4 regions of the Arthrobacter sp. 05T410 genome follow, and region 4 is predicted to be linked to each of the others. Evidence: riboswitches for the same ligand, from Rfam matches in the RefSeq annotation. Region 4 holds a riboswitch; each other region holds the start of a gene.
The links. Region 4 has a riboswitch for thiamine pyrophosphate ahead of thiC (phosphomethylpyrimidine synthase ThiC). Riboswitches for the same ligand answer to the same signal wherever they lie in the genome.
Positions count from the first base shown of each region.

Region 1: linked by a shared signal. The riboswitch ahead of thiO (glycine oxidase ThiO) and the one ahead of thiC (phosphomethylpyrimidine synthase ThiC) in region 4 are both predicted to bind thiamine pyrophosphate.
Region 2: linked by a shared signal. The riboswitch ahead of AC1DFR_RS14650 (bifunctional hydroxymethylpyrimidine kinase/phosphomethylpyrimidine kinase) and the one ahead of thiC (phosphomethylpyrimidine synthase ThiC) in region 4 are both predicted to bind thiamine pyrophosphate.
Region 3: linked by a shared signal. The riboswitch ahead of AC1DFR_RS15675 (ECF transporter S component) and the one ahead of thiC (phosphomethylpyrimidine synthase ThiC) in region 4 are both predicted to bind thiamine pyrophosphate.

Region 1 is NZ_JBFTLP010000012.1:96,319-104,045, forward strand. Features, by position in the region: gene AC1DFR_RS15320 (DNA-methyltransferase) at 1-644, opposite strand, end outside; gene AC1DFR_RS15325 (DEAD/DEAH box helicase) at 653-2,428, opposite strand; gene AC1DFR_RS15330 (RNB domain-containing ribonuclease) at 2,811-4,304, opposite strand; gene AC1DFR_RS15335 (ferritin-like fold-containing protein) at 4,343-5,017, shown strand; gene thiE (thiamine phosphate synthase) at 5,055-5,750, opposite strand; TPP riboswitch at 5,777-5,897, shown strand; gene thiO (glycine oxidase ThiO) at 5,891-7,201, shown strand; gene thiS (sulfur carrier protein ThiS) at 7,198-7,434, shown strand; gene AC1DFR_RS15355 (thiazole synthase) at 7,440-7,727, shown strand, end outside.
Region 2 is NZ_JBFTLP010000011.1:71,837-79,563, reverse strand. Features, by position in the region: gene AC1DFR_RS14650 (bifunctional hydroxymethylpyrimidine kinase/phosphomethylpyrimidine kinase) at 162-1,733, opposite strand; TPP riboswitch at 1,770-1,867, opposite strand; gene AC1DFR_RS14645 (Rne/Rng family ribonuclease) at 2,016-5,261, opposite strand; gene AC1DFR_RS14640 (vitamin K epoxide reductase family protein) at 5,745-6,416, shown strand; gene AC1DFR_RS14635 (flavodoxin domain-containing protein) at 6,579-7,127, shown strand; gene AC1DFR_RS14630 (dienelactone hydrolase family protein) at 7,192-7,727, shown strand, end outside.
Region 3 is NZ_JBFTLP010000013.1:72,237-79,963, forward strand. Features, by position in the region: gene AC1DFR_RS15645 (Na+/H+ antiporter subunit D) at 1-89, shown strand, start outside; gene AC1DFR_RS15650 (Na+/H+ antiporter subunit E) at 86-631, shown strand; gene AC1DFR_RS15655 (MrpF/PhaF family protein) at 628-906, shown strand; gene mnhG (monovalent cation/H(+) antiporter subunit G) at 938-1,288, shown strand; gene AC1DFR_RS15665 (DUF4235 domain-containing protein) at 1,397-1,660, opposite strand; gene AC1DFR_RS15670 (heme-degrading domain-containing protein) at 1,700-2,245, opposite strand; TPP riboswitch at 2,433-2,576, shown strand; gene AC1DFR_RS15675 (ECF transporter S component) at 2,643-3,290, shown strand; gene AC1DFR_RS15680 (ABC transporter ATP-binding protein) at 3,319-4,977, shown strand; gene AC1DFR_RS15685 (energy-coupling factor transporter transmembrane component T family protein) at 4,974-5,777, shown strand; gene AC1DFR_RS15690 (UDP-N-acetylglucosamine 1-carboxyvinyltransferase) at 5,938-7,461, shown strand; gene AC1DFR_RS15695 (glutamate--cysteine ligase 2) at 7,513-7,727, shown strand, end outside.
Region 4 is NZ_JBFTLP010000018.1:50,258-57,984, reverse strand. Features, by position in the region: gene AC1DFR_RS17680 (VOC family protein) at 171-1,046, opposite strand; gene AC1DFR_RS17675 (amidohydrolase family protein) at 1,122-2,228, opposite strand; gene AC1DFR_RS17670 (GNAT family N-acetyltransferase) at 2,232-2,732, opposite strand; TPP riboswitch at 2,809-2,916, shown strand; gene thiC (phosphomethylpyrimidine synthase ThiC) at 2,912-4,717, shown strand; gene AC1DFR_RS17660 (alpha/beta fold hydrolase) at 4,714-5,448, opposite strand; gene ffh (signal recognition particle protein) at 5,520-7,109, opposite strand; gene AC1DFR_RS17650 (glucose-6-phosphate dehydrogenase) at 7,262-7,727, shown strand, end outside.

The sequences.
Region 1 (7,727 bases), on a different contig from region 4:
GTTTTCTCCTTGCCGGTCGGCGAAACGATCGTGTGCCACCACACGTCCGTGGGCAGCTTGCCGAGCTCGCGCTTGGCGGGGGTCACCAGTCCGGGCGCCATGTAGGGCTCACGGTCCACCTCGGCGCTGTCGAAGTGGTACTTCGCCGGGTTCTTGACGTAGACGAGGATGTTGTCGTGCTTGGTGGGCCAGCGGTACTTGGCCCGTGCACCGTAGTCATACGCCCAGATGATCTCGTTCAGGAAGCATTCGCGGCCGAAGATCGCGTCCAGCATGACCTTTGCGTAGTGCACCTCGCGGTAGTCCAGGTGCAGGTACAGGGTGCCGTCGTCGGCCAGGAGCCGCCAGGCCTCCACGAGCCGGGGCTCGAGGAAGGACCAGTAGTCGCTGAACGCGTCGTCGTACTTGTGCAGGGCGCCCTTGATGGTGTCGTAGGACCGGCCCTTGAACCCGACGCGGTCACCCTCGCCGCCGGCGTTGAGCACCATCCTGGTTTCCTGGCGCCGCTGGACCCGGCCGGTGTTGAAGGGCGGGTCCACGTAAATCAGTGTGAAGGCGCCGTCCGGCAGCGTGGGGAGGTATTCCGCGTTGTCCGCGTGAACCACCAGGTTGCTGCCGTCCGGCGCCCAGACGGTGTCAGTCATGGAGGGGATTAGGCCTCGGCGCCGCTCGGCTGTGCGTCGCCGCCGGCCACTACCTCGCCGTTGCGGCGGCGGGTGCGGGTCCGGCGCCGGGCACGGGTCGCCCGGTCCACCTCGGTGGGGGCCTTCGCCGGCGCGGCGGCAGCAGCTTCCGGTCCCTGTCCGTTCGCAGTGGACGCCGTGGCGGCATCGGCCTCGGCGGGACGGCGACGGCGGTCGCCGGAGCGTCCGCCGGCTTCGGTGCCGCTGCGGCGCGAGTCACGTCCGCCGGTCCGGCTGCCCTCGCGGGCACCGTCACGGCTGCTCGTGCGGCTGCCTTCACGGGCGCCGTCACGGCTGCTCGTGCGGCTGCCGTCCTTTGCGCCGTCCTTTCCGCCGTCCTTTGCGCTGGTGCGCGAGTTCTTCTTGCCGGTCTCGCCGAGGTCTTCGAGGACCTCCGCGTCGACCCCGGCCAGCACACGCTTGTCGCGCGGCAGCCGGCCCTTGGTGCCTGCGGGGATGTCGAGTTCCTCGAACAGGTGGGGCGAGGATGAGTAGGTTTCCACGGGCTCGGGGTAGCTCAGGCCGAGGGCCTTGTTGATGAGCCCCCAGCGCGGCATGTCGTCCCAGTCGACAAAGGTCACGGCGGTGCCCTTGTTGCCGGCGCGGCCGGTGCGGCCCACGCGGTGCAGGTAGATCTTCTCGTCTTCGACGCACTGGTAGTTGATCACGTGGGTGACGTCGTCGACGTCGATGCCGCGGGCGGCGACGTCGGTGGCAACGAGGACGTCCACCTTGTTGTTGCGGAAGGCGCGCAGCGCCTGTTCGCGGGCGCCCTGCCCGAGGTCACCGTGGATGGCGGCCGCAGCAAAACCGCGGTCCACCAGTTCCTCGGCCACCTTCGCGGCGGTGCGCTTGGTCTTGGTGAAGATGATGGTCCGGCCGCGTCCGCGGGCCTGCAGGATGCGGGCCACCACTTCCACCTTGTCCATGCTGTGGGCACGGTAGATCAGCTGGCGGATATCGCGCTTGGTCAGGCCCTCGTCGTCCGGGTCCGCGGCGCGGATGTGTGTCGGCTGGGTCATGTAGCGGCGGGCCATGGCGATGACCGGGCCGGGCATGGTGGCGGAGAACAGGAGCGTCTGGCGGACCGCGGGCGTGCCTGCGATCAGGGTCTCGACGTCCGGCAGGAACCCGAGGTCCAGCATCTCGTCGGCTTCGTCGAGGATAACGATCTTGACGTTCTTCAGGCTCAGGTGCTTCTGCTTGAAGAGGTCGATCAGGCGGCCGGGGGTACCGACGACAACCTCGACGCCGTTCTGCAGCGCCTCGACCTGCGGCTCGTAAGCGCGGCCACCGTAGATGGTGGCGATGCGGGCGTTGCGCTTCTTGGCGGCGTTTTCGAGGTCTTTGGCTACCTGGACGGCGAGCTCGCGGGTGGGCACGATCACCAGGGCCTGCGGGGCGCCGGGAACGGCCAGTTTGTCGAAGCCGGCGTCGTCGCGGCCGACGACGCGCTGCAGCGCCGGGATGCCGAAGCCGAGGGTCTTGCCAGTACCGGTCTTGGCCTGGCCGATGATGTCATGCCCTGCCAGTGCGACCGGCAGGGTCATGGCTTGGATCGGGAAGGGGTGGGTGATGCCGGCGTCGGCCAGGGACTCCACGATGTCGGCACGGACATTGAAGTCGGCAAAGGTCTTCTCGGCAATCTCGTGCGGCTTTTCGTCCGAGATGATGGTCTCTTCGGGCTCGATGGTCTCCGTGCCGGACTCATCGGTCAGAAGCTGGTGCGTGTGCAATTCACTCACAGGGGAGTTTCCTTATTCATTTTGGGCTGCGCTGCTTGCTCAACGGGGCCGGCCGTGGTGGCCGTTCCGGAGCACGCTCAGGCGCGCAAGCAATTCCAGTGGAAGCCGATCGCGGGCTATCTAAATGCTGGCACTGGGGACCAGCGGGTGTATCTCAAGATCGCGTAGGGGCGGGCTTGTTGAATTCGAAAATCATGGAAATCAACGACCGGGCATCCATTTCTACCTCTTCAGTCTAGCTGTACAAGGCGTGGATCCTCGACTGGGCGGGTGATTGCGCCTCGGGAAGTGACCGGGAGGGCGGCCGGGAGCGCTGGCTGGCGACGGCGTGGGGACGGCGTGAGGACGGCCAGCGGGCCGTCAACGGACCGATAGCCGGCCGTCAGCCCACGAGCTCCAACTGGATTTCCCGCGTGACGATGTCCGAGGACACCACCCGGACCCGGACTTTGGTGCCCGGTTCCAGCTCGCCGGGGCAGCGTGCGGTCACGGCGGGCTCGGCGATCTGGACGATCCCGGACGGGCCGTTTCCGTTGCCGTTGGTCTTCCCGCCGTTGCCGTTGCTGGTGCCGTTGGTGCCCTTGGCCGGCTTGGGACCGGAGATGACGACAGCGTCGAATTCCTGGCCGACGTGGTTGACGAGCAGGGCCGCCTCAACGGTGTCCAGCGCCAGCCGCTCCAGTTTTGCCGCCAACTGGTCCGAGGTAGCCATGATCGCCGGGAGGGAGGGCAGCGCGGCCCTGGCCCAGGCAGGAACTTCGGTGCCGTTGCTCAGGGCCTCACAGATTACCAGCACGAAGCGGTCGACCAGCCGCCGCAGCGGTGCCGTGGAATGGGCGTACGCGGCGCCGATGGCGGACTGGACGGCGGCGTTGGGCACTGTGCCGTCGAAGGGTGTGTATCCGGCACCGCGGAAGAGCATCCCGGCCGAATGCACAATGGCCAGCTGCCGGGGGTCCGTCGGGTCAAGGGTCCGCAGGTACTCGCCGTAGCGCATTTCCCCGTCCCAGGGCTTGCCGAGGGCGTGGGTCTGCCGGTGGAAGTGGCGCAGTGATGCCTCGTCCGGGGCGGGCATGGTGCGCAGGATGCCGACTTTGCCCTGGAGCATGAGCGCCGCGGCGGCCATCCCGGTCATGAGTGAAATCTGGGCGTTCCAGTCCTCCACCGGCAGCGGCGGGGCCGCTACGATCCGGTAGCCGCCGTCGGGCAGTTGCTGGATCTCCTGTTCCGGCATGTTCAGGCTCGCGCCGCCGCGGAGTCGTTCCAGTTCCACCCGTTTGAGGCCTACTTCTTTCAGCAGCTGCAGCACGGGCGCCGCGGTGCCGGCGTCGAGCTCGGCCTGGACGCCTTTGTAGTTGAGCTTCGCGCGGCTGCGGACCTGTGCCCGGCGCACGAGGACCGAGGCGACCTCTGCCGCGGCGTCGAGCTCGAACTCCCAGACGAACGCCGCGCACAGCTGCCCGGCGAGCAGGCTGCCGGCGGCCTCGCTGATAATCTCCGGATGCAGCGGAATCCGGCCGTCCGGGGTGTAGAAGGTCTGGCCGCGGCGCCGGGTCTCGGCGTCCAGCGCCCCGCCCGGGGCGACAAAGGAGGGGACGTCGGCGATGGCGTAGAAGACCTTGTAGCCGCCGTTGCTCCGTTCGATAAACAGGGCCTGGTCCAGGTCGGTGGACGATGCCGGATCGATAGTCACGAACTCGAGGTGCGTGAGGTCAAGGTCCGGGAGCTTGTGCTCGGCCACCGCCGCCTCCGCGTCGCGCAGCACATCCTCGGGGAACGGGCCGGGCAGTTCCAGCGTGGTGCGCAACGCCTTGAGTGCCCCGGCAAGCTGGTTCTGCTGCTCGTGGACACTGGGGGTCAGGCGATGATGTGACACGAAAATCAGGGTAGCCCGATTTCCGCTATTAGTCTTGGATGATGAGCGCAACTGCGGACGATCCTGCCCTCTACAACAGCTTCCTTGCCGACCTGCTGGGAGTCTTGGCGTACGGCGAGCTTTCCGCCTTCGAGCGGCTGTCCTCGAGTGCCCGGTATTCGCCCACGCTGCATGACCGTGCGTTGCTGGGCAGGATGGCGGTGGTCGAGTTCCAGCATTACGAACTCGTCCGAATCCGGCTCGAACACATGGGCCTGGATACGGAGGCCGCCATGCTGCCGTTCCAGCCCTCGGTGGACCACTTCCACGAACGCACGCGCCCGTCGGACTGGTACGAGGCCCTCATGAAGGCCTACGTGATCGACACGGTCGCCGCGGACTTTTACGGCGTCGTGGGCCGGTACGTCGACGCCGCGACCCGTGAGTTGATCGGGCAGGTCCGCTCCACCGGTGAGTCCACGGCCGTGCTGCAGGCGCGCATCAAGGCGGCCCTGGCCGATGACCCCCGGCTGGCGTCGCGCCTGGCGTTGTGGGCCAGGCGTCTGCTGGGGGAAGTACTGAACCACGCCCAGCGTGTCAGCGCCGAGCACGCGTTCCTCGGCGGACTGTCGGGGCTGGACGACGCCGGCGCCCGGGCGCTGGTCAACGGCCTGGCGGCCGAACTCGCAGCGAATCACGCGCGCCGGATGACGGAGCTGGGTCTCGCCGGATAGTTTCAGTGCCGGCCGGCATTACGGGCTGGGGACCTGCTTAGGATGCGGCGGCGTCCAGCGCCGCCAGCAAGGCTCCGGCGGCGTGGGCCGGATCAGTGGCGTCGGTGATCGCCCGGACCACGACGATCCGCCGGGCACCGGCATCGACTACCTGCTCCACGTTACTGAGGTCGATCCCGCCGATCGCGAACCACGGCAGCACGCTTTCGTCGACCTTGCCGGTTCCCTCCGCGTCCGCCCCGCCGATCGCCTGGGCGGCGTAGCGCACCAGATCGAGGCCGACGGCGCGTCCGGGCTTGGTGGGCGTCGCCCACACGGGGCCCACACAGAAATAATCGAGCCCTTTGCGGCCTGGCGCGGCAGCGATGGCGGCGTCCACCTGCTTCGGGCTGTGGGTGGACAGGCCGATCACGGCATCCTTGCCGAGAAAGCCGCGGGCGGCGTCGAGCGAAATGTCCTTCTGGCCGACATGGAACACCGGAGCCCCGGACAGGGAGGCGATGTCCGCCCGGTCATTGACGGCCCACAGCCGCCCGTGGCGCTGCGCCGCGGTGTGCAGGACCTCCAGCAGTTCCAGCTCCTCGGAGGCCTCGAGCGACTTGTCGCGCAACTGGATGATGTCCACGCCGCCGGCGAAGGCGGCGTCCACAAAGTCCTCGAAGTCGCCGCGGTCCCTGCGGGCGTCGGTGCAGAGATAGAGGCGGGCGGTGGTGTGGAGGGGGTCCTGGCTCATGGGACCAGCCTAGTTCCTCTAAACTGGGCGCATACCGCGGGAGCCCGCAGCAGCCATGTCGCCGCTGCCCGGCTGAGAGGGCGTCAGAGCCGACCGCTTGACCTGATCCGGCTAGTACCGGCGTAGGGAAGGAATTCTTCATGGGCACACGAGCAGGCCGTGCGGCCGGAGCCGCAAATGACGCCGACGCCCAGGTTTGTGACACGGGGCCCGGTACCGCAGAGGGAATCATCGCGGGGGATACGACTGCCGACGTGGCCGTGATCGGCGGCGGGGTGATCGGCCATGGCATCGCGTTCGAGGCCATCCGCTCGGGGCGATCCGTGGTCCTGATCGATGATGCTCCCGGCAGCGGAGCCAGCTGGGCCGCGGCCGGCATGCTGGCCCCCGTGAGTGAACTGCACTACCAGGAGGAACAGCTCCTGGGACTGATGCTTGAGGCCTCCCGGTTGTGGCCAGGATTCGCTGCGGCTCTCGACGCCGGTGCCGCCGGCGCGGATTCCCCGGCGGGTACCGGCTACTTAACGACGCCGACCCTGGCGGTGGGGGCCGACGCGGCGGACCGGCGCGCGCTCGCGGACTTGAGGGAAGTCCAGAAGGCATGCGGCCTGGCCGTGGAGCCACTGACAGTGCGCGAGGCGCGCACCCGGGAGCCCCTCCTGAGTCCCGGCATCTCGTGTGCCTTCGACATCCCGGCCGACCACCAGGTGGACCCCCGCCTGCTGATCACCCGGCTCGCCGGCGTGCTCGGTGCGGAAGGCGGCAGCTTCGTCCGGCGGCGCGCGGCAGGCCTGCTGTGGCAGGACGGACAGGTGGCGGGTGTGCGGTTGGCCGGCGGCGGTACCGTACGGGCTGCCGAGACCGTGGTCGCCAACGGGCTCGGCGCCGCCGCGCTCGAGGAGCTACCGGCCGGGCTGGTGCTGCCGCTGCGGCCCGTCTACGGCGACATCCTCCGGCTCCGCGTGCCTCCGCATCTGCAACCGCTGCTCACGGCCACCGTGCGGGGCATGGTGCGCGGCATCCCGGTGTACATCGTCCCCCGCCAGGACGGCACCGTGGTGATCGGGGCCACCCAGCGGGAGGATGGACCGTCGGATCCGCACGCGGTTTCCGCCGGCGGCATTTACCAGCTGCTGCGGGATGCCCAGCAGCTGGTGCCTGCGGTCGCCGAGCTGGAGCTTTTGGAAGCCACGGCGCGGGCGCGGCCCGGAACCCCGGACAATGCCCCGCTGCTGGGGCGGGTCGCACAAGCGGACGGCGGCGACGTCCCGGGACTCATCATCGCCACAGGATTCTTCCGGCACGGCGTCCTGCTGACCCCCGCCGCTGCCGCCGTGTGCCGGCAACTCATGGATTTCACGCCGGACCCGCGCTGGGCAGGGTTCCGCCCCGACCGTTTTTCCCGCATCCCGGTTACGTCCGGGGACAGCCCCAAGAAGGAAGCAGCATGAACATCCGACTTAACGGAACGGATCAGAGCGTCGCCGACGGCGCCTCCGTCTCCACACTCGTCAGCCAGCTCACTGGCCGGAGCATCGGCCCCGACGGCCGCGCCGCCGACGGGCGGAAGCTCGGTGTCGCCGTCGCCCGCAACGCCGAAGTGGTGCCGCGCAGCCAGTGGCACGCCACGGCGCTCGCCGACGGCGACGACGTCGAACTTGTCACGGCAGTCCAAGGAGGATGACCAGCATGAACGAGACGACGTTCGCAGGAACACAGGCCGTCCCCAAGACCGGTGCGGTGGCCGATCCGTTCGTGGTCGACGGCGTAAGGCTCGGCTCCCGCCTCATCATGGGAACCGGCGGTGCGCCGAGCCTGGACGGGCTCGGGGCGGCGCTGGTGGCGTCCGGGACGGAGCTGACCACGGTGGCGATACGCCGCTATTCGCCGGCGGAGACGGGCTCGCTGTTCCAGCTGCTCGAGGACCATCAGATCCGGGTACTGCCCAACACGGCAGGCTGCTTCACCGCCAAGGAC
Region 2 (7,727 bases), on a different contig from region 4:
GGCTGGTTCCGGCGGGTAGTCCGTGATAGGCGCCACAACATCTTGATGCAAAGTCCCTGCCAATGTTCTTGGCCGGGATCTTGACCATCTTGAGCTGTGTTGCCGCAACGACTTCCGGAACCGCGCCCCACCATCGTACCGGTAGTCCGGACCAGCTCGCGTCAGGCGTACAGCCGCGGCGCGTCGAAGAAGTCCACTTCGTAGCGCGAAGACTGCCGGAAAGCCAGGGCCATGGCCTGCCGCTCGCTCTCCGATGCCCGCCCGGCCGCCGTGTCCGTGTACGCGATGGCCTGCCGGGTCGCGGCGGCGAAGTCCTCGTCGGCGTAGGTCCGCAGCCAGCCGGCGTAGGGGTGCTCCCCGGGGGCGCCACCGGCCAGGAACTCCCGGTGCAGCGTGGAACCGACCTCGGCGTAGAGCCAGAAGCAGGGCAGCGCCGCCGCCACGAGGACGCCATAGCTGCCGGAGACCGAGGCGGCCAGCAGGTGGTCCACATACGCTTTCGTGACCGGGCCCAGGGTGGAGGCCGTGAGGCGCGTGCTGAGCCAGGAACGGTGCAGCTCGGATTCGACCTCCAGGCAGGTCTGCGCCGAACGGGCCCAGAACAGCTGCTCGGCCTCGGTGGGGGCAATCGCCGCGGCCCGGGCCAGGACCCGGGAGTAGCCGTTGAGGTAGATGGCGTCCTGGGCGAGGTAGTACGCGAACTCGTGCTCGGGCAAGGTGCCGTCGGCCAGTCCGCGGACGAAGTCCAGGGCGTAGATCGCCTCAAGATCATCCGCGGCTCCTGCGCGCAGGGCTGCGGCGAACTCCCCCGCCGCCGGACCGTGCCCGGCCTGGAGGTGCTGCAGGTGGTGGAAGTGGTGGACCGGGCCGTTGCCCGAGCCGACGTCCAGGGCCGAGGCTCCGCGGAGCGCGCCCAGCAGCCACGGCTTGACTTCCCGCAGCGCCGCTTCCCAGTCCCCCACCCGGGCCTGCACGGTGGCCATGGCCGAGGACAGGGAGCATCCGGTGCCGTGGCTGTTGCGCGTCGCGATCCGCTCCCCCGGCACCACCACCGTTTCCTGGCCGAGCAGGCCGCCGGTGTTGACCAGCGCATCCGGGCAGCCGGTGCCGGCGTCGGCGTCGTGGCCGTCGGCGTCGTGGGCATGCCCGTCCCCCGGCCCGGCGCCCTGGAGGTGTCCGCCCTTAACCAGGACGGGGGTGCCGGTCAGGGCGGCCAGCCGCTTGCCCTGCGCCAGGGCCTCGGTCCAGTCGGCAGCGACGGGTTCCTTGAGCAGGATGGCGAGTTCGGCGAGGTTGGGCGTGATGAGGTCCGCCAGCGGCAGGAGGGCCTGCAGGGCGGCCTCGGCGGATTCCTGCAGGAGCCGGTCACCGCTGGTGGCGACCATCACCGGGTCCAGGACCACGACGGCGGGGCGCACCTTTTCCAGCCAGCCGCGGACGGCGTCGATCACGGCGGCGTCACCGAGCATGCCGATCTTGACGGCGTCGATGCCGATGTCGTCGCTGATGGCGTCCAGCTGCGCCGTGAGGAACGCCGCCGGGGGGACGTGGACGGCGCGCACGCCCTGCGTGTTCTGCGCTGTCAGGGCGGTGATGGCGGCCATGCCGTAGCCGCCGTTCGCCGCGATACTCTTCAGGTCGGCCTGGATTCCGGCCCCGCCGGAGGGATCGGAGCCGGCGATGGCCAGCACGCGGGGAATGCGCGGCGGGGCCGGCAGAGACTCGTTGTGCAGAAAATTGGGCGGGAGGAACTCGGACGGATTCGATTTCGCGGACAAGGAAGACATCCCTTCGCCGGTGCTAACCGGACAGGTTCAACGGGTCTGGATCTCAGCCGGCCCGATGCCCGGCACCCCGTGTCAGTGTTCCAGCCTAGCCCTTGCCACCCGGAGGACCCGTTAACGCACGAGCGGGCCCGGGCCCGGGCGGACGTATGTTACGTCTGCCCTGACCCGGACCCGCGGCCCGACCAGTCGAAATAATGACCGGACGGGGACGTGGTCAGTCGCGGAGGACTACAGCTCCGACGCCGGCACGCCGACGCCGAGGATGATCGGCTCGTTGCCGGCCGGGATGGACGCAGGCCCGGCCGCAACGGGAGCCTTGGCCTCGTGGACCGATCCGGCCGCGGCCGGCCGGGTTGCCTCGCGGTGCTCCACGGAGGTTTCGTTGGCTGCGCCCTGGGCGCGGCTGGCACTCCGGTTGCGGCGCCCGCGGCGGCCGCGCAGCGTCGTGGTGTCAGCTGTGCGTGACGCCGGCGCCTCCGCAGCGCGGACGGCCGACGGCGCCTCGGGCGCCGTGGCTTCCGGGGCGGCAACAGCTGCGGCCTGGTTCGGCTTGCCGGCCTCGGCTTCGCCCAGGTTTGCGAAGGCCTCGGTCAGCAGGTCCAGGGTCAGGGCCGGTGACGGCGCGTCCTCCGCGTGCTCGACGAAGGGCAGGGCCACCTGCTCGCCGCCAAACGTCAGCACCGTTGCGGGGCGGCCGGCTGCCTCGTCGGCGGCTGCCAGCTGCGTGACGGCGTCGACGGCGGCCTGGCGGGCCCCGGCGTCGCTGGCTGCGGCTGCCTCCCCGTCGTGCAGGTGCGCGGCGTGCGCTGCGGCAGCGATGTTGGCCAGCGCGGCACGGGTGGCCTCGGCCTTGGCGTGGCGTTCGGCCTCAGTGGGTTCGGCGTGGACGGGCGCGGGTGCGGCCGGCGCGGTCTCTCCGCCCTGGCCCCCCCGGCCGCGGCGACGGCTCTTGCGTTCCGGGCGGGCAGCAGGCTGCGCCTCGGTGCGCGGCACATAGTGCTCCGCGGCGACCGTGTTGGCGCGGCGGTGCTCCACCGGCTCGTCGTGGGTGACGATGCCGCGGCCCGCACATGTTTCGCACTGTTCGCCGAAGACTTCCAGCAGCCCGGTGCCCATCCGCTTGCGGGTCATCTGCACGAGGCCCAGCGAGGTCACCTCGGCCACCTGGTGCTTTGTCCGGTCCCGGCCCAGGCACTCCACCATGCGGCGCAGCACGAGGTCGCGGTTGGATTCGAGCACCATGTCGATGAAGTCGATCACGATGATGCCGCCAATGTCGCGCAGGCGCAGCTGCCGGACGACTTCCTCGGCCGCTTCCAGGTTGTTCTTGGTGACGGTTTCCTCGAGGTTGCCGCCGGAGCCGGTGAATTTGCCGGTGTTGACGTCCACCACGGTCATGGCTTCGGTGCGGTCGATCACGAGCGAACCGCCCGAGGGCAGGAAGACCTTCCGGTCCAGGGCCTTGTGGATCTGCTCGTCGATGCGCCAGGCCGCGAAGATGTCCGTGTCCTTGGTCCACTTCTCGAGCCGGCCCACAAGGTCCGGTGCGACGTAGGTGACGTAGGCCTCGATGGTGTCCCAGGCTTCCTCGCCGGAGACGATCAGCTTGGAGAAGTCCTCGTTGAAGACGTCCCGGACCACCTTGATGGTCAGGTCAGGTTCGCCGTAGAGCAGTTCGGGGGCGAGGATCTTGGTGGACGTCGACTGGCTCTCGATGCCTTCCCACTGCGCGCGGAGGCGGTTGATGTCGTGGGTCAGCTCTTCCTCGGACGCACCCTCGGCCGCGGTGCGGACAATGACGCCCGCGTCCTCGGGCAGGCGGTCCTTGAGGATCCGCTTGAGGCGGTTGCGTTCGACGTCGGGCAGCTTGCGGGAGATGCCGGTCATGGAACCGCCGGGCACGTACACGAGGTACCGGCCGGGCAGCGAGATCTGGCTGGTGAGACGGGCGCCCTTGTGGCCGACCGGGTCCTTGGTGACCTGGACCAGCACGGAGTCGCCGGACTTCAGCGCGTTCTCGATGCGGCGCTGCTTGCCCTCGAGGTTGACGGATTCCCAGTTCACTTCACCGGCGTAGAGCACGGCGTTGCGGCCGCGGCCGATGTCCACGAAAGCGGCCTCCATGGAGGGCAGCACGTTCTGGACCTTGCCCAGGTAGACGTTGCCGATCAGGGAGTCCTGCTGGGTCTTGGACACGAAGTGCTCGGCCAGGACGCCGTCTTCAAGGACACCGATCTGGATTCTGTCGTCGCGCTGGCGGACGATCATCTGGCGGTCCACGGACTCGCGGCGGGCCAGGAACTCGGCCTCGGTGATGACGGTACGGCGGCGGCCGGTGTCGCGGGATTCGCGGCGGCGCTGCTTCTTGGCTTCCAGGCGGGTGGAGCCCTTGACGGATGTGACGCGGTTGTTCACCGGCGCCTCGGCCATCGCACGCGGCGCACGGACGCGGGTCACCGTGTTGGGCGGATCGTCGCCTTCCCCGCCGGTCAGCTCGAGGTCCTGGTCTCCACGGCGACGGCGGCGGCGGCGGCGGGAGGTCACACCGTCTTCAAGGATTACCTCGGAACCTTCGTCGCCCTCTTCTTCGGTGCCTTCCGACTCGGTGTCGGACTCGGCAGAGGTGCGGGTGCGGCCGCGCCGGCCGCGGCTGCGGCGCCGACGGCGGTTGCCGGCGTCCTCGTCCTCGTCGCCTTCCTCGTCCTCGGGCTCAGCTGCTGCGGCGGCAACGGGGACCGGACGCACCACAGTGCTCAGGTCCGGGGCCTGGAAGATGACGGAAGTGAGGGCACCCGGTTCCATGAACAGCGACGCGGCCGGGCTTTCCTCGGGCCGGGCTTCCGGCTCTTCGGGCTGGGCTGCGGCGGGTTCCGCGGTGGGTGCTTCCGCAGCGGCGGCTTCTTCGGCCGGGAGTACTGCCGCGGGTGCTTCTTCGGCCTTCGGGGCGGCCTTGGCACGGCTGGCACGGCGGCGGACCGGCTTCTCTGCAACCGTCTCTGCGGCCGTTTGTGCGGCTTCTGCGGCGGCAGTTGCGTCAGTGCCAGCTGCTGCGGGGGCCTCAGCCGCGGCAGGTGCGCCGGTTTCGGCGTCGCCGGCGAAGGCAGGCAACGGTTCCGGGGCTGCTACAGCTTTCCGGGTCCGGGTGCGCCGCGCGGGCGCCTTGGCCGCAGTCTCGGCTGCAGCAGTTTCAGATACAGCAGCTTCGGGTTCAACAGTTTCAGATCCGGCTGCTTCGACGTTGGCCGGCTTACGGCGGCCCCGGACGGGCTCATCTGAACCGGCCGCGTCGGCCAGGGCCGCGGCTTCGGCAACAGCCTCGGCCGCCTCCGCGGCGTTGACCTTGGCGACGGGCGCCTTCCGGCGGGTCCGTACGGCCCTCTTCGGCGCTACCGGAGCCTCTGCTTCCGCAGTTCCCTGCGCTTCCCCGGTGACTACTAGTTCTTCGTTTCCGGCTACTACCTGGTCATTATCCATATGTGGCGACACTCCTGCCCCTGATGCGCCGCCACATTCGGCGCCCCTTGGGGGCAAATATGCGTCAACACCCGCAGGCATTGACAGAAGTCAATTGAATACCCTCAGGTTCGCACCGGCAGTGGGGTGCGGCAGCCCTGGAGGGCCGGCGAGATTGTTTTGGAACCCGTTGACCTACACGCCACAACCAGGTGCCGTCCAATGGCATTGCGGGACAGCTGGAATCAGAGGATCCGCAGCTCCCTGCTCATCATTGGCGGTCTTGAAACAAAATCGCCGGACCGGAATCCGGATGTGGATCGGGTTCCAGCCACGATCATTGTCTCACAGGAGCCGTGAAAGCAGGGGCAGGCGGGGCCGGAAGTGCAACAGGCGCGGCCGGGCGAGGCGGGCGGGGCCGTTCTCCGGCGCTGCTCAGCCTCCGGCGTTACAATCGGGGCAAGAAGCACCCGGTCAAGACGACTAAAAAAGGACTCAATTTCCATGCCCAGCATCTCCAGCACTGCCGGCGACGCGACCGTGCACCAACCGGGTTCCGGCCCGGCCCCCGCGGCGCGGCCCCTTCCCACGATGACCCGCGACCGCCCGTTCGCCTGGCTCCTGCTGATCACCGGCGTCATCGGCTGGCTCGCATCCGGGGCCCTGGTGCTGGAGAAGCTGGAGGTCCTGAAGGACCCGAACCACGTCACGGTCTGCGACGTGAACCCGTGGATCTCCTGCGGCCAGGTCATGCAGACACCGCAGAGTTCCGTGTTCGGCTTCCCCAATATGTTCATCGGGATTGTCGCCTTCGCCGTGATCATCACCACGGCCATGGGTATCCTCGCCGGCGCCCGGTTTTCCCGGTGGTACTGGCTGGGGCTCCAGGCGGGCGTGACGCTGGGCTTCGCGTTCGTGGTCTGGCTCTGGTCCCAGGCCCTGTACGCCATCCACATCCTCTGCCCGTTCTGCATGATCGTCTGGGCCGTGATGATCCCGCTGTTCGTCTGGGTGAGCGTCCGGAACATCTCCCACGGCGTGATTGCCCTGCCCGCCGGTCCCACCAAGGTGATCGGCGACTCCGGCTGGATCATTACGGCGCTGCTGTACGTCGCCGTCGTCGCGACGATCTTCTTCGCCTTCATCCAGGTTTTCATCGGTACCTCCGGCTACTAAACGCCCCAACCGCGTCGAAGAGACTGTTAAGGCCAATGCTCGCGCCGGGCATTGGCCTTAGCCGTCTCTTCGATGAGAGGCTCCGGGCCCATCTCGGGACTTATGGCACGACCCCGCGCACGCAGGTTACATAAGGCTGGAGGAAGGAAGACCGGAGGCTTCATGATGACTGTTCTTATTGCGTATGCAAGCGCCTTGGGGTCCACCCGGGAGATGGCACAACATATGGCATCCCGCATGGCGGGTGCACTGGGCGAGGTGGAGTGCCGGTCCGTGGAGGACGTCGGGGCCCTCTCCCGCTATGAGGCCGTCGTGGTCGGCAGCGCCGTCCACAACCAGGCCTGGCTGCCCCCGGCTTTGCTGTTCTTCAAACACCATGCCCGCGAGCTGGCCAGTCGGCCCGTCTGGGCCTTCAGTGTAGGGATGGCGGATGCGCTGCCAAAGCCGATTCGCCGGCGCGGCGCGGCAATGCAACAGGAACGTCTGGCCGAAGTCCTGATCAAAGAAGTTCCGCTTCGAGGCCACAAACTCTTCTCCGGCGTCTACCAGGCCGGCCAGATGCGGGCACCGCTCCGGGTGTTGTTCCGGCTCACCGGCGGCCGTTTTGGGGATTTGCGGGACTGGGCGGCAGTCGACGAATGGACGGATCAGATTACGGCCCAACTCGCTAAACCTGCTTCGTCCACGTCTTCAGGCAGCATCACAGGCTAATGCCATCGAGACTGCGCATCCCGGCCGCGGCGCCCGGCGCGGTGGTGCGTGCACGGGAGGACCCATGACCGTTGTGAGCATTCACGCCGAACGAGGGGACATGCCTGCCTACGCGGCGACGCCGGCCGGTGCCGGTCCGTGGCCCGGCGTCGTCGTCATCCATGACGCACTCGGCCTGAGCCGTGACACCAGGGGCCAGGCCGACTGGCTGGCCGGCGAGGGGTTCCTCGCCGTGGCACCTGACCTGTTTTATTGGGGCAGCAGGGCGGCCTGCTTATGGTCCCTCATCCGCGGCTGGCGGCCCCTCGGCGACCTGGACCTCACCCGCGCGTGGCTGGCCGGACGGGACGGCTGCACCGGCCGGATCGGCGTGATCGGCTTCTGTATGGGCGGCGGGTTCGCCCTCATGCTGGCCCCGGACCATGACTTCGCCGCGGCAAGCGTCAACTACGGCGGACTCGATGACGGGACTGCCCGCGCAATGCCCCGGGCCTGCCCCATCGTTGGCAGCTACGGCGCCAGGGACCGCTGGCCCGGAGTGCGCAAAGTCCCGGCGCGTCTGGAGCCGCTGCTCGCCGACGCCGGGATAGACCATGACAT
Region 3 (7,727 bases), on a different contig from region 4:
TCCAGGCCGTGCTCGGCCCGGACGCGCCCGTGCCGCCGGTGCCCCCGTCGCTCCACCCGGTGCAGGTCCGGGAGGGCGGCGGAAAATGAACCGGAAAAGGATCTCGCTGCGCCAGGAACTGCCGCTGCTGGTCTGGCTCGTCTTTGTCTGGGGCGCGCTCTGGCAGAACTTCAGCCCGGGCAATCTCCTCTTCGGCGCCCTCATCGCGGTGCTCGTGGCGCGCATTTTCTATCTGCCCCCGGTGGAACTCGGCGGCCGCTTCAACGTGCTCCGCGCCGTGCCGTTCGCCCTCATCTTCCTCGGAAAAGTCGTCGCGGCAAGCTTCCAGGTCCTGTACCTGGCCGTGGTCCGCGGCCCCAACGTGGTCAGCGCAGTCGTAGCCGTGCCGCTCCGAAGCCATTCGGACCTCCTGGTCACGGCCACCGGGCACGTGATCTCGCTGATTCCCGGGTCCCTCGTGGTGGAGGTGGACAGGTCGACGTCCACGCTCTACATCCACGGCATCAACGTCCGCAATGCCGAGGACGCGGCCAAGCTGCGCAAAGAGGTCCGGGACACCGAGGCCGGGCTGATCCGGATCATGGGGACCAAAGCCGAACTTTCCGCCCTGACACAGGAGACCGCCGCATGATGCAGACCGTCCTGACGGTGACCGCCGTCGTACTGTCCCTGGCCGCCGCGGGGGCGATCGTCCGGATCGCGCGGGGGCCCTCGCTGCTGGACCGGGTTCTGGCCGCCGACGTGCTGCTGGCCATCTTCGGCGCGGCCCTGTGCATCGACATGGCCGCCAACCGGCACCTGAACAACCTGATGCTGCTCGTTGCGATTTCCCTGATCGGATTCGTCGGCTCGGTCACCGTGGCCCGGTTCGTGGCCGACAGGCGGGAGGGCGTCCGTGAATCCTGACACAGTGATCGACGCCGTCTCCGCCGTGTTCATGGTGACCGGAGCCCTGATGTCCCTCGCGGCCGCCATCGGGCTGCTGCGATTCCCGGACCTCATGAGCAGGATGCACGCGGCCACCAAACCGCAGGTCCTCGGCCTGTTCCTGCTGCTGGCGGCCCTTGGCCTGCAGATGCGCACCTGGTCGGTGTGGCCCGTCCTGCTGGTGGCCTGGCTCTTCCAGCTGCTCACCGTCCCCGTGTCCGCCCACATGGTGGGCCGGGCCGGCTACCGGACCAAGCACCTGCACCCGGAGCTGCTGAGCTCCGACGAGCTCGAGGCGGTAGTCCAGAAGGCCGCCCAGCAGGCGGCCACGCACGGAGCGGACGACGACGACGACCGCTGAGCCCCGTCCGGCCCGGCGGACCCGGCCGCACGTCGCCCCCGTCCGGCCCGGCGGACCCGGCCGGGGCCTTCGACTGCCGCGGCGGGCGCCGCGGCTGGTCGCGTCAGGTCAGACGACGTCCTGGGTCTTGGCGAAGCGGGTGATCGCGCGCTGGGTGCCGCGGTTGGCGAGCACCTGGATGATGGCGCTGACCGAGGCGGAGATCAGGGCGAACGTCAGGGCCGAGCGCAGGGTGGTGGGAACGTCGTCCTCCTGGCCCTTGGGCGGCTTGTTGCCCGTGGACTTTTCCCACATGGTGTCCACCAGCTTGGTGCCGGCAAAGCCGGCCAGGAGGCTGACGCCGGTGCCGAGCAGCTTGATGAGGATGTTCATTCTTCGGTCTCCTTGGGACGGGAACGGTTTTCCCCTAGCCTAGCGTTCCGGGGTGAGGACCATCCGCAGGGCCTCGACCACGAGTTCGTGATCCGCCTTCTGGGGCAGGCCGGAGACGGTGACGACGGCGACGGCGCCCGTGCCGCGCACGTAAACGGGAAACGCCCCGCCGTGGGCGGCGAACTCCGACTGATCCCACCAGGCGTTGTCCTCGATCCTTCCGCCGGCGGCGCGGGCCCGGAGGCCCACCAGCAGGGACGGGACCTCGTACCGCATGGCGGTGCGCTTTTTGGCGTTGATCCAGCGCTCATTGTCCGGTGTGGCGCCGTCCAGCGCGGCGTGGAAGAGCACCTGCTCGCCTTTGGTGATGTCGACGGCGATGGGCAGCGAGCGTTGCCTGCCCAGCTCGACAAGGAGGAGCCCGAGGTCCAGGGCGTCATCCTTGCTGAACGACGCGAACTGGAGCGCCTCTATCTCGGCCAGCACGCGGCCGATAAGCGCCGCCAGGGAACCCCGCGGCTGCGGCTCACTCGAGTCGGGATCGTATTCCCCGGAGGGATCTTGGGTGACCGGTGTGTGCGACAAAATATTCCAGCTTTCCGGTGGGTGACGAGGCCGCCCGCTGGCGGGTCCGGGGGTCCGGCACGACGACTCTACCAAGAGGGATTTCCGGGCCGCCGGGACTGCCGCCGTCCGGTCCACGATTGTGACGGCACACCACTGAAAACCCGGCCGTCCGGGTGTAAACTGAGCCAGCCCACAAGGGCGAAAATAATTACGACAGGGGAGCGCCGCCGTCGGGCATCGCCGGAACAATCCGGGGAAACCTTTGGTGGGCGCTGAGAGTGCGGACAGCCGCAGACCCTCGAACCTGATCCGGTTAGTACCGGCGCAAGGGAGTCGAGTTCTCAGGGTGCGCGGAGGGCGGCGGAAGCCGAGACCGGCCGGCGCACCCTCCCCTCCTGTTCCTCAGGAGGACGACATGACAGATATTTCAGCACAGCATGGTTCCGCCAGCCGTTCATCCGCCCGGCGCAACTACAGCTGGCGCGTGGTGGACATTGTGGTGGCCGCGTTGATCGCCGTTGCCGGCGGCGTCATTTTCTGGGCCTGGTCCCAGGGCGCGAACCTGATCTCGACTCCGGTCAACGCGGTCTACCCGCCGTTGAGCGGACTCTACGCCGGCGGCTGGATGATCCCGGCGGTGCTGGGCATGCTCATCATCCGCAAGCCGGGCGCCGCGCTCTTCTGCGAAACCGTCGCGGCCACCGGCGAGCTCATCATGGGTTCGCAGTACGGCACCACGGTGCTGATCTCCGGCATCCTGCAGGGCCTCGGCGCCGAACTGGTCTTCGCGGCCTTCCTCTACAAGAAGTTCAACCTGCCCGTCTCCGTGCTGGCCGGCGCCGGCGCGGGCCTCTTCTGCGGCCTGAACGATTCCTTCCTGCCGTGGGGCTGGAACATCGCCTACGAAGCCGGCGACAAGCTCGCCTACATCGCCTTCACCACGATCTCCGGCGCCGTGATTGCCGGCGGACTGGCCTGGCTCGCCACCCGCGGCCTGGCGAAGACCGGAGTGCTGGGCTCCTTTGCCTCCCGCAAGGCCGCCACGGAGCCCGTCTTTTCCTGAGCCCCGTCGCTGAATCCTGCAGAGAATCATGAGATCTTCACCGGGCGTCCGGCCGGCCGCCGTCACGGCCCGCGGCTGGGGCTGGCGGCATGCCGGACGGACCAGGCCCGCGGTCAGCGGCCTTGACCTGGACATCCAGCCGGGGGAGCGCGTGCTCCTGCTGGGGCCCTCCGGCGCCGGCAAGTCGACGCTGCTCCACGCCCTGGCCGGCGTGCTGGGCGACGGCGCGGCCGGCGACTCCGGGGACCCCGGCGACTCCGGCGACGCCGAGAACACAGACGAGACCGGCAGCCTCCTGATCGACGGTGCCCCGCCACGGGCGCAGCGCGGCCGCGCCGGGCTGGTGCAGCAGGACCCGGAAACGCAGGTGGTGCTCTCCCGCCTCGGCGACGACGTCGCCTTCGGAGCGGAGAACCTCGCCGTCCCGGCGGCGGAGATCTGGCCGCGGGTGCACGAGGCCCTCTACGACGTCGGGCTGGGACAGCTGCCGCTGGACCACCCGACGGCGGCCCTCTCCGGCGGCCAAAAGCAACGGCTCGCGCTCGCCGGGATCCTCGCGATGCGGCCAGGGCTGCTGCTGCTCGACGAGCCGACCGCCAACCTCGACCCCGCGGGCGTCCTGGAGGTCCGCGACGCTGTGGGCCGCTGCCTGGACAAGACAGGCGCCACGCTGGTGGTCGTGGAGCATCGGGTGGGGGTCTGGAAAGATCTGGTGGACAGGATCGTGGTGCTGCAGCCAGGGTCCGCCACGGACTCCGCGGTCTTGATTGACGGACCGCCGGACCGGGTCCTGGCCGAGGCGCGGGACATGCTCATCGGTGCGGGCGTCTGGGTGCCGGGCTACGTCCCGGCGACGCGGATGCGGACACCGGTGCGGGGCGCGGGACAGATTCTGCTCGCGGCCGACGCGCTCGCGGTGTCCCGCGAACGGCCGCGGCGGGCCGGGCTGCGCGACGGCTTCCGCACCATCGCGCCGCGTCCGGTCCAGTCCGGGGTCTCGGTCCGGGTCCGCGCCGGCGAGGCGCTGACCATCACCGGACAGAACGGCACAGGGAAGTCCACCCTGGCGCTGACGCTGGCCGGTCTCCTGCGGCCCGTCGCGGGAACAGTCTCGGCCACGGCGGAGCTGAGCAGTCCCGCCACCGGTCACTCCAGTGGTCGCTCCAGTGGCCGCGTACGCGACGGCGCCGGACCCGATCCCTACCGGTGGAAGGCCCAGCAGCTGATCGCCAGGATCGGAACCGTCTTCCAGGAACCCGAGCACCAGTTCGTTACCGGCAAGGTCCTCGACGAGCTCATGTTCGGCCCGCGCCACCTCGGCTACGGCGAAGACCGCGTGGACGAACTGCTGGAGCGGCTGCGGCTGACGGAGCTTGTGGACGCCAACCCCTACACGCTCTCCGGCGGCGAGAAGCGGCGACTTTCGGTAGCCACTGTGCTGGCGGCGCACCCCCAGGTGCTGGTCCTGGACGAGCCCACCTTCGGCCAGGATGCCAATACCTGGGCCGAACTCGCCTCGTTCCTCTCCGAGCTCCTCGACGCCGGTACCGCCGTCGTGTCCGTGACGCATGACGCCGAATTCAGCGCCGTCCTGAGCGGCGCCGAACTCCGCCTCCGGCCACAGGAAACCGCCGCCGCGGACGCTCCCGGCCCGGATCTCGAGCTGCCGGAGGGGGCCTCGCCATGAGGGACGCGCTGAGCCTGCTCGGCAACCATGCGCTGCTGACCCGAGCCAACCCGCTCGCCAAGTTCACGGCGGTCACCCTGATCACCCTGGTCCTGGCGCTCTCCATTGACTGGGTGTCGGCGTCGGTGGCGCTGGCGTTCGAACTGCTGCTCCTGCCGCTGGCGGGCCTGACTGTGGCCTTGCTGTGGCAGCGCGGCTGGCCGCTGATCCTCGCCGCGGCGCTGGGCGGCTGGAGCACGGCCATCCTGGCGGCCGATTCCGGACCCGTCCTGCTCGATGCGGGGATCTGGTCCGTCAGCGCCGGTTCCCTGCAGCTGGGGATCGGCTTCATGCTCCGCGGGCTCGCGATCGCATTGCCCGCGGTGCTGCTGATGAGCTGTACCGACCCCACGGACCTGGCCGACGCCCTGGCCCAGAACGCGAAACTGCCGCACCGGTTCGTCCTGGGCACCCTGGCCGCGATGCGGCTCGTCGGAATCATGGCCGAGCAATGGCAGACCATCGGCATGGCCCGGCGGGCCCGCGGCGTGGGCTCGAGCGGCAACCCCTATCAGCGGTTCCGCGCCACGCTGGGCCAGAGTTTCGGCCTGCTGGTGCAGGCGATCCGGAGCGCCTCGCGGCTCGCGGTGACCATGGAGGCCCGCGGGTTCGGCGGTGCCGCCCGGACCTGGGCCCGGCCCTCCACGTTCAGCGGACTCGATGCCTGGGTGCTGCTGGGCGGGCTCGGCATCGCCGCCGCCGCCGTCGCCGCGGCCCTCGGCGCGGGCACCTGGAACCTCGTCTTCCTCACCCGCCAGTAGACCGGCGCCGCCGGCCGGGCAGCCCGGGAGTTCCGGCGGGGCGGCCCGGGAGTTCCGGCGGCCTGCCGGTTATCGCATGGCGTGGGTATCCGTGTGAGATTGGCGCCATTCCGGCCGGAATTGCCGTGGTTTATAAATCATGCGTGATATTTTCGGGAGCATGACTCAACCGACTGCTGAACACGTAGGCATCCTGCTCCGCGAGGCGCGCGGCGCCAAGGGCTGGACCCAGGGGCAACTCGCCGCCGAGCTGGGCACCAGCCAGAGCGCCATCGCCCGGATGGAACAGGGCAAGCAGAACCTGAGCCTGAAGATGATCCAGCGCCTGGAGGCGATCGTCGGGCACAGCATCGTCAAGGTGGGCCGGCCCCAGATGACCCACCTGCGCGTCGAGGGCGGCCGCACCCTCGCCGGCGCGGTGGACGTCAACAGTAGCAAGAATGCCGGCGTCGCGCTGTTGTGCGCCAGCCTCATCAACCGCGGCACCACCACGCTGCGCAGGCTTGCCCGGATCGAGGAAGTCAACCGGATCGTGGAGGTGCTGACCAGCATCGGCGTCGAGTGCACCTGGCTCAACGCGAACGACCTCCAGATCCGCCGCCCCGCCGTCCTGGACCTGGCCTCCATGGATGTGGAGGCGGCCCGAAGGACCCGCAGCGTCATCATGCTCCTGGGCCCGCTGCTGGACGAGGCCGACACCTACCGGCTGCCCTACGCCGGCGGCTGCGACCTCGGCACCCGCACCGTGCAGCCGCATATGCAGGCACTGCGCCAGTTCGGCCTTAGCGTGGAGGCGAAGTCCGGGTTCTACGCGGTGCAGGCGCCGCCGTCGGACGGTCACGACCGCTCCTTCGTGCTCAGCGAACGCGGCGACACCGTCACCGAGAATGCCATCATGGCCGCAGCCCACCGCCGTGGCACCACCATCATCCGCAATGCCAGCCCGAACTACATGGTGCAGGACCTGTGCTTCTACCTGCAGATGCTCGGCGTGGACATCGCCGGGGTTGGCACCACCACGCTGAAGATCACCGGCCGCCCGTCGATCGACGCCGACATCGAATACTTCCCGTCCGAGGACCCCATCGAGGCGATGAGCCTCATCACCGCCGGCATCGTGACGAACTCGGAAGTCACCATCCGCCGCGTCCCGATCGAGTTCATGGAAATCGAACTCGCCACGCTCGAGCAGATGGGCCAGCGGCTCGAGGTTTCCGGGGAGTACTTTGCCCGCAACGGCCGCACCCGCCTGGTGGACGTCACCACCAAGCCTTCGGAGCTGCGGGCGCCGGAGGACAAGATCCACCCCATGCCCTTCCCCGGGCTGAACATCGACAACCTGCCCTTCTTCGCGGTGATCGCCGCCAACGCCCACGGCCAGACAATGATCCATGACTGGGTCTACGAGAACCGGGCCATCTACCTGACCGAGCTCAACAAGCTCGGCGCCCAGGTCCAGCTGCTCGATCCGCACCGCATTTACGTCAACGGGCCCAGCAAGTGGCGAGCGGCCGAGGTGGGCTGCCCGCCTGCCCTCCGCCCCGCCGCCTGCCTGCTGCTGGCCATGCTGGCGGCCCGTGGCGTCTCGGAGCTGCGGAACATCTATGTCATTGAACGCGGCTATGAGGACCTGGCTGAGCGGCTGAACACCATCGGGGCGAAGATCGAGTATTTCCAGGACTGAGCCCCGCGTTGGTGTGGGGCGTTTCGGCGGATCCTGACGCACAATAGATTCATGCGCACCTTCGGCGTGGAGGAAGAACTGCTGATAGTGGACCCCGAATCGGGGATGCTGCTTGCCCTCGCTGACCTCATGCTGCCGAGTCTGGTGCCGCCGCAACAGGAAGCCGCCAGGGTTCTCCCGGCACAGAAACCGGTCCACGAAGGCGCCGACTTCAGCTACGAGCTCAAGCTCGAACAGATCGAGACCCAGACGCATCCGTGCCTGGA
Region 4 (7,727 bases):
GACATATGGCAACCATGTCCATTCCCGGCTGCGAGCAATGGACATGTTCCGGAGTCCCGGCCGCGAGCAGTGGACATGCCCAGCGTTCCCGCCGGCGAAGAGTGGACATGTCCGGGGGGAGCTGTGCGCGCTGGACATGTCCAGCGACCAGCTTGCCTAGGGGAGAACTTCTAGCGCACGGCGACGCGGATCCGGTTGCGCCACGGATCCTCGAAGCGCAGCTCGGCGCCGGTGTGGTGGGATTCGACGCCGGCAACCTTGAGCCGGTCGGCCAGGGCCGCGACGTCGTCGCCGGAGGGCACCTCGATGAGGACCTCGCCCAGGCCCAGCGTGTCGCGCCGGGGGCCCGCGCCGCGGCTGTTCCAGACGTTCATGGCCATGTGGTGGTGGTAGCCGCCGGCCGAGACGAACAGCGCCTGGCCGTGCCAGCCCGCGGTCTTTTCGAAGCCGAGCGTGCCGACATAGAAATCATGCGCCGACTGGACGTCGCCGACCTGCAGGTGGACGTGCCCGACGCCGGCGGCGGCCTGGCGCTGGCCGGCCACGGACTCCTCGGTCAGGTATTGCTGCAGGTAGCGCTGCGGCGGCAGGGCGAGACTGTCCATGACGACGTTCTTGCCCTCCCAGGACCACGCCGCCCGCGGCCGGTCCCAGTACAGCTCGATGCCGTTGCCTTCGGGGTCGTTGAAGTAGAACGCCTCGCTGACGAGGTGGTCCGCGCTGCCGGTGAAGGACTGGGGCTCGTACTGGGCCGCGGTGGCGATGGTGGCCGCCAGGGAGTGCTGGTCCTCGAAGAGGAGGGCGGTGTGGAAGAGCCCGGCCTCGCCGCGGGAAGGTAGATTCAGGCCCGGGGCAGGCGCCAGATGCACCAGCGGCTTCTGCTGGCGCCCAAGGTAGAGCCCGCCGTCCTGTTCGGCCACAGTCTCCAGGCCGAGGGCGCGCTGGTAGTAGTCGGTCATGAGCTTCATGTCGCCGACCTTGAGCATCACGGTGCCCATGGTGAGTTCGGCAGGAAGGAGGTCCTGGGTGCTGGCTTCTGCGGTCATGGCAATGCTCCGTGGATTCTGTAGCCACCGGCCTTCGGCGACTCTACATAAAGATAAATTACTTGAAGCTTCAATTTATTCCAAAACATGGACTGGCACCCGGTCTACCGGCAGCCCACGCAGCACGATATGCCGGATCCGGCGGAGCGTGGCCGGATTGCTCCGCGGATCTTCGGCCGTGACGAGGACATCAGCGCTTGCCCCTTCACCGATGGACTCCGCGCCGAGCCAGGTCCGCGCGGACCAGCTCGCGGCGTTGAGGGCGGCAGCGGCGGAAAGGCCGGCGGCGTGCAGGGCCTGGATCTCGTCCACGATCCTGCCATGGCTGATCACGCTGCCGGCGTCGGTACCGGCATAGATCGCCAGCCCGGCCTCGTGGGCTTCGAGGATCCGCTCCGCCCGGCGCTCCCACAGCGAGCGCATGTGGGCTGCGTAGCGGGGGAACTTGGCCGCCGCCCGGGCGGCGATGTCCGGGAACGTGGCGATGTTGATCAGGGTGGGCACGATCGGAACACCCTGTTCGAGGAAGCGCGGCAGGTGCCGCGGCAGCAGCCCGGTGGCGTGCTCGATGCAGTCGATCCCGGCGTCCAGCATGTCATCGAGGGTGTCTTCGGCGAAGCAGTGTGCGGTGACGCGGGCCCCCTCATCGTGGGCGGCCTGGACGGCGTCCCTGATGGTCCGGGCGGGAAAACTGGAGGCGAGGTCGCCGGCGTCGCGGTCAATCCAGTCCCCCACGACCTTCACCCAGCCGTCGCCTGCCCTGGCCTGCTTGCGCACGGCCTCGACGAGATCCTCCGGTTCGACCTCGACGGCCAGGCCAGGCAGGTACCGCCGGGTCCTGGCGAGATGCCTGCCGGAGCGGATGATCCGGGGCAGGTCCGCGCGCTGCTGCAGCCAGCGTGTGTTGTGGACGGCGCCGGCGTCGCGGACCAGGAGTGTCCCGGCGTCGCGGTCCGCCAGGGCCTGGGATTCCGCGGTGTCCTCGGTAACGTCCCCGCCCGGGCCGAGGCCGATGTGGCAGTGCGCGTCCACGAGGCCGGGCATGACCCAGCCGTCGAGTACGAGGTCAGGCGCGGCGGCCGGACGGTGGAAGGTCAGCAGGCCGCCCACCGACCAGAGCCCGCGGCGTTCCTGGTCCGCCGCGGTGAGGATGGGGCCGCTGAACTCGATGATGCCGGTCATGACCTAAAGCCTAATCCGCATGACGATCCGCCGGCCAAGACGGTCCAGCCCCAGCTGCGCTTCGTGGATCCGCAGGGCGCCCAACGCCTGTCCTGGCTGGGCGAGTTCCTCGAAACCGCAGCTCGCATAAAACGGCGCATTGAACGGGACGCCTGCGAAGGTGCAAAGCGTCATCGATAAATAGCCACGGCTCCGGGCCGCATCAAGGGCCGTCTCCACCAGGGACCGTCCTATCCCCCGCCCGGCGGAGTCCGGCTGCACGGAGAGTTGTTCCAGATGGGCCTGGCCGCCGACCTCGTCAACGCGGGCAAACCCTACGGGCGGGTTACCGGCGACAAGTATGAAGAGCGGCTCAACCGGCGTCGTCAACTCCGGAGCCGGGAGCGTCTGGTTCCCCAGCTCCGCTTCGAGGATGCGGTCTGCTGAGGCCTCGAGAACCGGCAGCGCCTTGAGGTCTTCCGGCGTCGCCATCCGGATGCGGGGCACGGCCCTGGGCAGAGTCACAATGCCACGCTAACACCGCGGCCCGACCGCACTCCGTCACACTCGAGGGCCGGCCGGAGGTGCGTGGTAGTTTCGTCTACGACCACACGGGTGCCCCTGCAGGGGCTGAGATCGGGCTGACGCAGCCTGCGACCGTTGAACCTGTCCGGGTAATGCCGGCGAAGGAAGTGAGCTTTTCCGTGAACACCCAAGTGACACAGCACAGCCCTGTCCAAATTCAGTCCGCAGCCACCACGCAGTCGCTGAAGTCCCACTCGCTGGCCTTCAGCACGGATCCGGAGCATGGCATCCGCGTGCCGGTGACCGAGATCGCCCTGGAACCCTCCCCGGGCGACGTCCGGAACCCGCCGTTCCGGGTGTACCGCACTGCCGGCCCGGGCAGCGATCCGGTCCGCGGGCTGGAGCCGTTCCGCACCCCCTGGATTGAGGCCAGGGCGGACACCGAACCCTACGCCGGCCGCGAACGGGAGCTGCTCGACGACGGCAAATCGGCGGTGCGCCGCGGTGCTGCGTCGGCCGAGTGGCGGGGCGGCCGGCCGGTGCCGCGCCGGGCCGTTGAGGGCAGGACCGTCACGCAGATGCGCTACGCCCGGGACGGTGTCATCACCCAGGAAATGCGGTTCGTCGCGCTGCGCGAGAACTGCGATGTGGAGCTGGTGCGCAGCGAGGTGGCCGCGGGCCGCGCGATCATTCCCAACAACGTCAACCACCCCGAATCCGAGCCGATGATCATCGGCAAGTCGTTCCTGGTGAAAATCAACGCCAATATCGGCAACTCCGCCGTGACCAGCTCCATCGCCGAGGAGGTCGACAAACTCCAGTGGGCCACGCAGTGGGGCGCGGACACCGTCATGGACCTCTCCACCGGGGATGACATCCACACCACGCGCGAGTGGATCATCCGTAATTCCCCCGTCCCCATCGGAACGGTCCCGATCTACCAGGCGCTGGAGAAGGTGAACGGTGAGGCGAACGCCCTGACCTGGGAGATCTTCCGGGACACCGTGATCGAACAGTGCGAGCAGGGCGTGGACTACATGACCATCCACGCGGGCGTGCTGCTGCGGTATGTGCCCCTGACGGCCAACCGGGTCACCGGCATCGTGTCCCGCGGCGGTTCCATCATGGCTGGCTGGTGCCTGGCGCACCACCGGGAGAACTTTCTGTACACCCACTTCGATGAGCTGTGCGAGATCTTCGCACGCTACGACGTCGCGTTCTCGCTGGGCGACGGGCTGCGGCCGGGCGCGACGGCGGATGCCAACGACGCGGCACAGTTCGCCGAACTGGACACCCTGGCCGAGCTCACGCAGCGGGCCTGGGACTTCGACGTGCAAGTCATGGTGGAGGGCCCCGGGCATGTGCCCTTCCACCTCGTCCGGGAAAACGTGGAGCGCCAGCAGGAACTCTGCAAGGGCGCCCCGTTTTACACACTCGGGCCGCTCGTCACGGACATCGCACCGGGCTATGACCACATCACCTCGGCGATCGGCGCCACCGAGATCGCCCGCTACGGCACTGCCATGCTCTGCTACGTCACGCCCAAGGAACACCTCGGGCTGCCGAACAAGGACGATGTGAAGACGGGCGTGATCACTTACAAGATCGCCGCCCATGCCGCGGACCTCGCCAAGGGCCACCCCGGCGCGCACGAACGCGACGATGCCCTGTCCAAGGCAAGGTTCGAGTTCCGCTGGCGGGACCAGTTCGCGCTGTCCCTGGACCCGGTCACGGCCGAGGCCTTCCATGATGAGACGCTTCCCGCGGAGCCTGCCAAGACAGCCCACTTCTGCTCGATGTGCGGTCCGAAGTTCTGCTCCATGCGGATCAGCCAGGACATCCGGGACGAATACGGATCAGCAGATTCGCAGGCGGCCCTAGCGCAGATGGCGGCCGGAATGCGGGCGAAGAGCAACGAGTTCCTCGCCTCGGGCGGCAAGGTCTACCTGCCGCAGCCCTCGGTGGGAGAACCCGCAGCTTCCTAGGACGCCCGGGCGTGCTGGTGCCGGCTGACCTCGGCGATGTAGGAGCGGATGGCCCGGTCCCCTTCGGCTGAATCCTGGGGCCGGTGCCCTCCCGGCGCCGTGCGGTGCAGGGCGCCGGTCTCGCGCAGGTAGCCGGCGATTTCCTCATACAGCGGTTCCCAGCCGCCGGTCAGGACCAGGGTCGGCACGCCCGGCACGATCTGCAGCGGGGCTTCCCACGGCGGCGCCTGCAGGCGGAGCCGGCGCGCAGCCCGGAGGGCCTCCGGCGTAGTGGCCCCGGGGGCGTCCGCCGCGAACGCGCGGCGGATGAACTCCCGCTGGAAGTCGTCGTCGCTGAGGTTGTGGCGGACGTCGAAGAGCGGCTGCATGAGGGCCCGGTGCGCGGCGGTGGCCGGGAGTTCCGCGGTCAGGGACAGGCAGGCCGGTTCCACCAGGGTCAGCGACTGGACGAGGTCGGGCCGTTCGACGGCGGCCATCATCGCGGCGATCGCGCCCTGCGAATGGGCCACGACATGGCCGCCGGCCTCGCCGCGGCCGTCGTCTGCCAGCGAGGCGAGCACGATGGCGGCGTCGGCGGCGAAGCTGGATTCGAGCGGTTCCGCGACGGCGTCAAACCCGTGCCGCCGCAGGAACAGGGCGTCGTAGTCCAGCGCCATTCCGTGCTGTTTTGGCCACGCGGCGGCGCCGAAGCTGCCGTCCCCGTGGACGAAGACTACGCGCTGCTTGAACATTGTCTAACCCTATGGCACTTCAGTGCTGATGCCGCCGGCGACACAGTGCCGGCGGCCGTCAGCACTTGCGGCTACTTGCTGCCGCCGAGGAACTTGTCGAAACCCTTGGGCAGGTTCAGCTGGGACGGATCGAAGTCGCCGCCCTGCTGGCCGAACGACGCTCCGGTGGGCAGCGCCTTGGGGCCGGCGGCACGCCGGGCCTCGGCGTCGCGCAGTTCCTGCGCCGCCTTGGCCGGGTTGCCGGAGCGGGCCTTCTTCTTGGGCGCGGACTTGGCTCCCTTGCGGGCGCCGCCCCCGCCGCCCATGCCGGGCATTCCCGGCATGCCGGGCATCCCGCCGCCGGCGGCCATCTTCTTCATCATCTTCTGGGCCTGGGCAAACCGTTCCAGCAGTCCGTTGACCTCGGAGACGTGCACGCCGGAACCGCGGGCAATACGGGCCCGGCGGGAGCCGTTGATGATCTTCGGAGCCACGCGCTCGTGCGGGGTCATCGAGCGGACAATGGCCTCGACGCGGTCGATCTCGCGCTCGTCGAACTGCTCCAGCTGCTGGCGGATGTTCTGCGCACCCGGCATCATCATGAGCATCTTCTTCATGGAGCCCATGTTGCGGATCTGCTGCATCTGGGCGAGGAAGTCATCGAGGGTGAAGTCTTCCTGGTCGGCGAACTTCTTCGCCATCCGGGCGGCTTCATCCTTGTCCCAGGACTTCTCGGCCTGCTCGATCAGGGTGAGGACGTCACCCATGTCGAGGATGCGCGAGGCCATGCGGTCCGGGTGGAAGAGCTCGAAGTCGTCCACGCCTTCGCCGGTGGAGGCGAACATGACCGGCTTGCCGGTCACCGACGCGACGGAGAGCGCGGCGCCGCCGCGGGCGTCGCCGTCGAGCTTGGAGAGCACGATGCCGGTGAAGTTGACACCCTCGTCAAAGGCCAGGGCAGTGTTGACGGCGTCCTGGCCGATCATGGAGTCGATCACGAACAGGACTTCGTTCGGGACGATCGCGCGGCGGATCTGGCGCGCCTGCTCCATCATCTCGGCGTCGACGCCGAGACGGCCGGCGGTGTCCACGATCACGACGTCGTGCAGGGTGCGCTTGGCTTCCTCGACGCCGTCACGGGCGACGGCGACGGGGTCACCGGCAGGGTGGTCCAGTTCGGTGGACGTGGCGCCCGGGTGCGGGGCGAACACGGGTACGCCGGCGCGCTGGCCGACCACCTGCAGCTGGGTGACGGCGTTGGGCCGCTGGAGGTCACAGGCCACCAGCATGGGGCTGTGGCCCTGGGACTTGAGCCATTTGGCGAGCTTGCCGGCCAGGGTGGTCTTGCCGGCGCCCTGGAGGCCCGCCAGCATGATGATGGTGGGTCCGGTCTTGGCCAGGCGGATCCGGCGGGTCTCGCCGCCGAGGATCTCGACGAGTTCCTCGTTGACGATCTTCACGATCTGCTGGCTCGGGTTCAGCGCCCCGGAGACCTCGGCGCCGAGGGCACGCTCGCGCACGCGGCCGGTGAATTCCCGGACCACGGGCACAGCGACATCGGCGTCCAGGAGGGCACGCCGGATCTCGCGGACTGTGGCGTCAACGTCCGCCTCGGTCAGGCGGCCCTTGCCACGCAGATTCTTGAAGGTTGCTGTCAACCGGTCAGAGAGTGAATTGAACACGCGCCGTGCACTTCTTTCAGTGGATCTACAGGTGGCGGCCGGTGCGGCACGCCAGCGTCGCGACTGGTATTCGCCTGGACGAACCGCCACGACAACAGGACTCGACTATCTAGGGTACCAAGATGCGCCTTCAAGATGGCATGCTGGCGTAGGTGACCAGCCAAACAACTGTAAAAACCCTGCTCATCCTGGGCGCTTCCGGCGATCTCACCGGAAGGCTCCTGTTACCGGGGCTTGCCCGCCTGGTGGCCCGGGGCCGCGCAGACGGCCTCGCCCTGGCGGGAGCGGGATCGGACCCCTGGACGCCGGAGCAGTGGCTTGGCCGGATCGAGGAGTCGTTCGCGGACGAGGACTCCAAGGCCGACGCCCACGGCAAGCGGGAGCTCAAGCGGATCCGCAAGGAGAGCACCTACCACCAGCTCGATGTCACGGCCGAGGGCCAGCTCGCCGGGCTCCTGGCGCAACTGGAGGGACCTGTGGCGGTCTACTTCGCCCTGCCGCCGCGGGTCAGCCAGCTCGCGTGCGAGGCCCTGGCGCCGGAGGACGTGGCCGCCGGCACCCGGCTGGTCATGGAGAAGCCGTTCGGCTCCGACGAGCAGTCGGCGCGCCACCTGAACA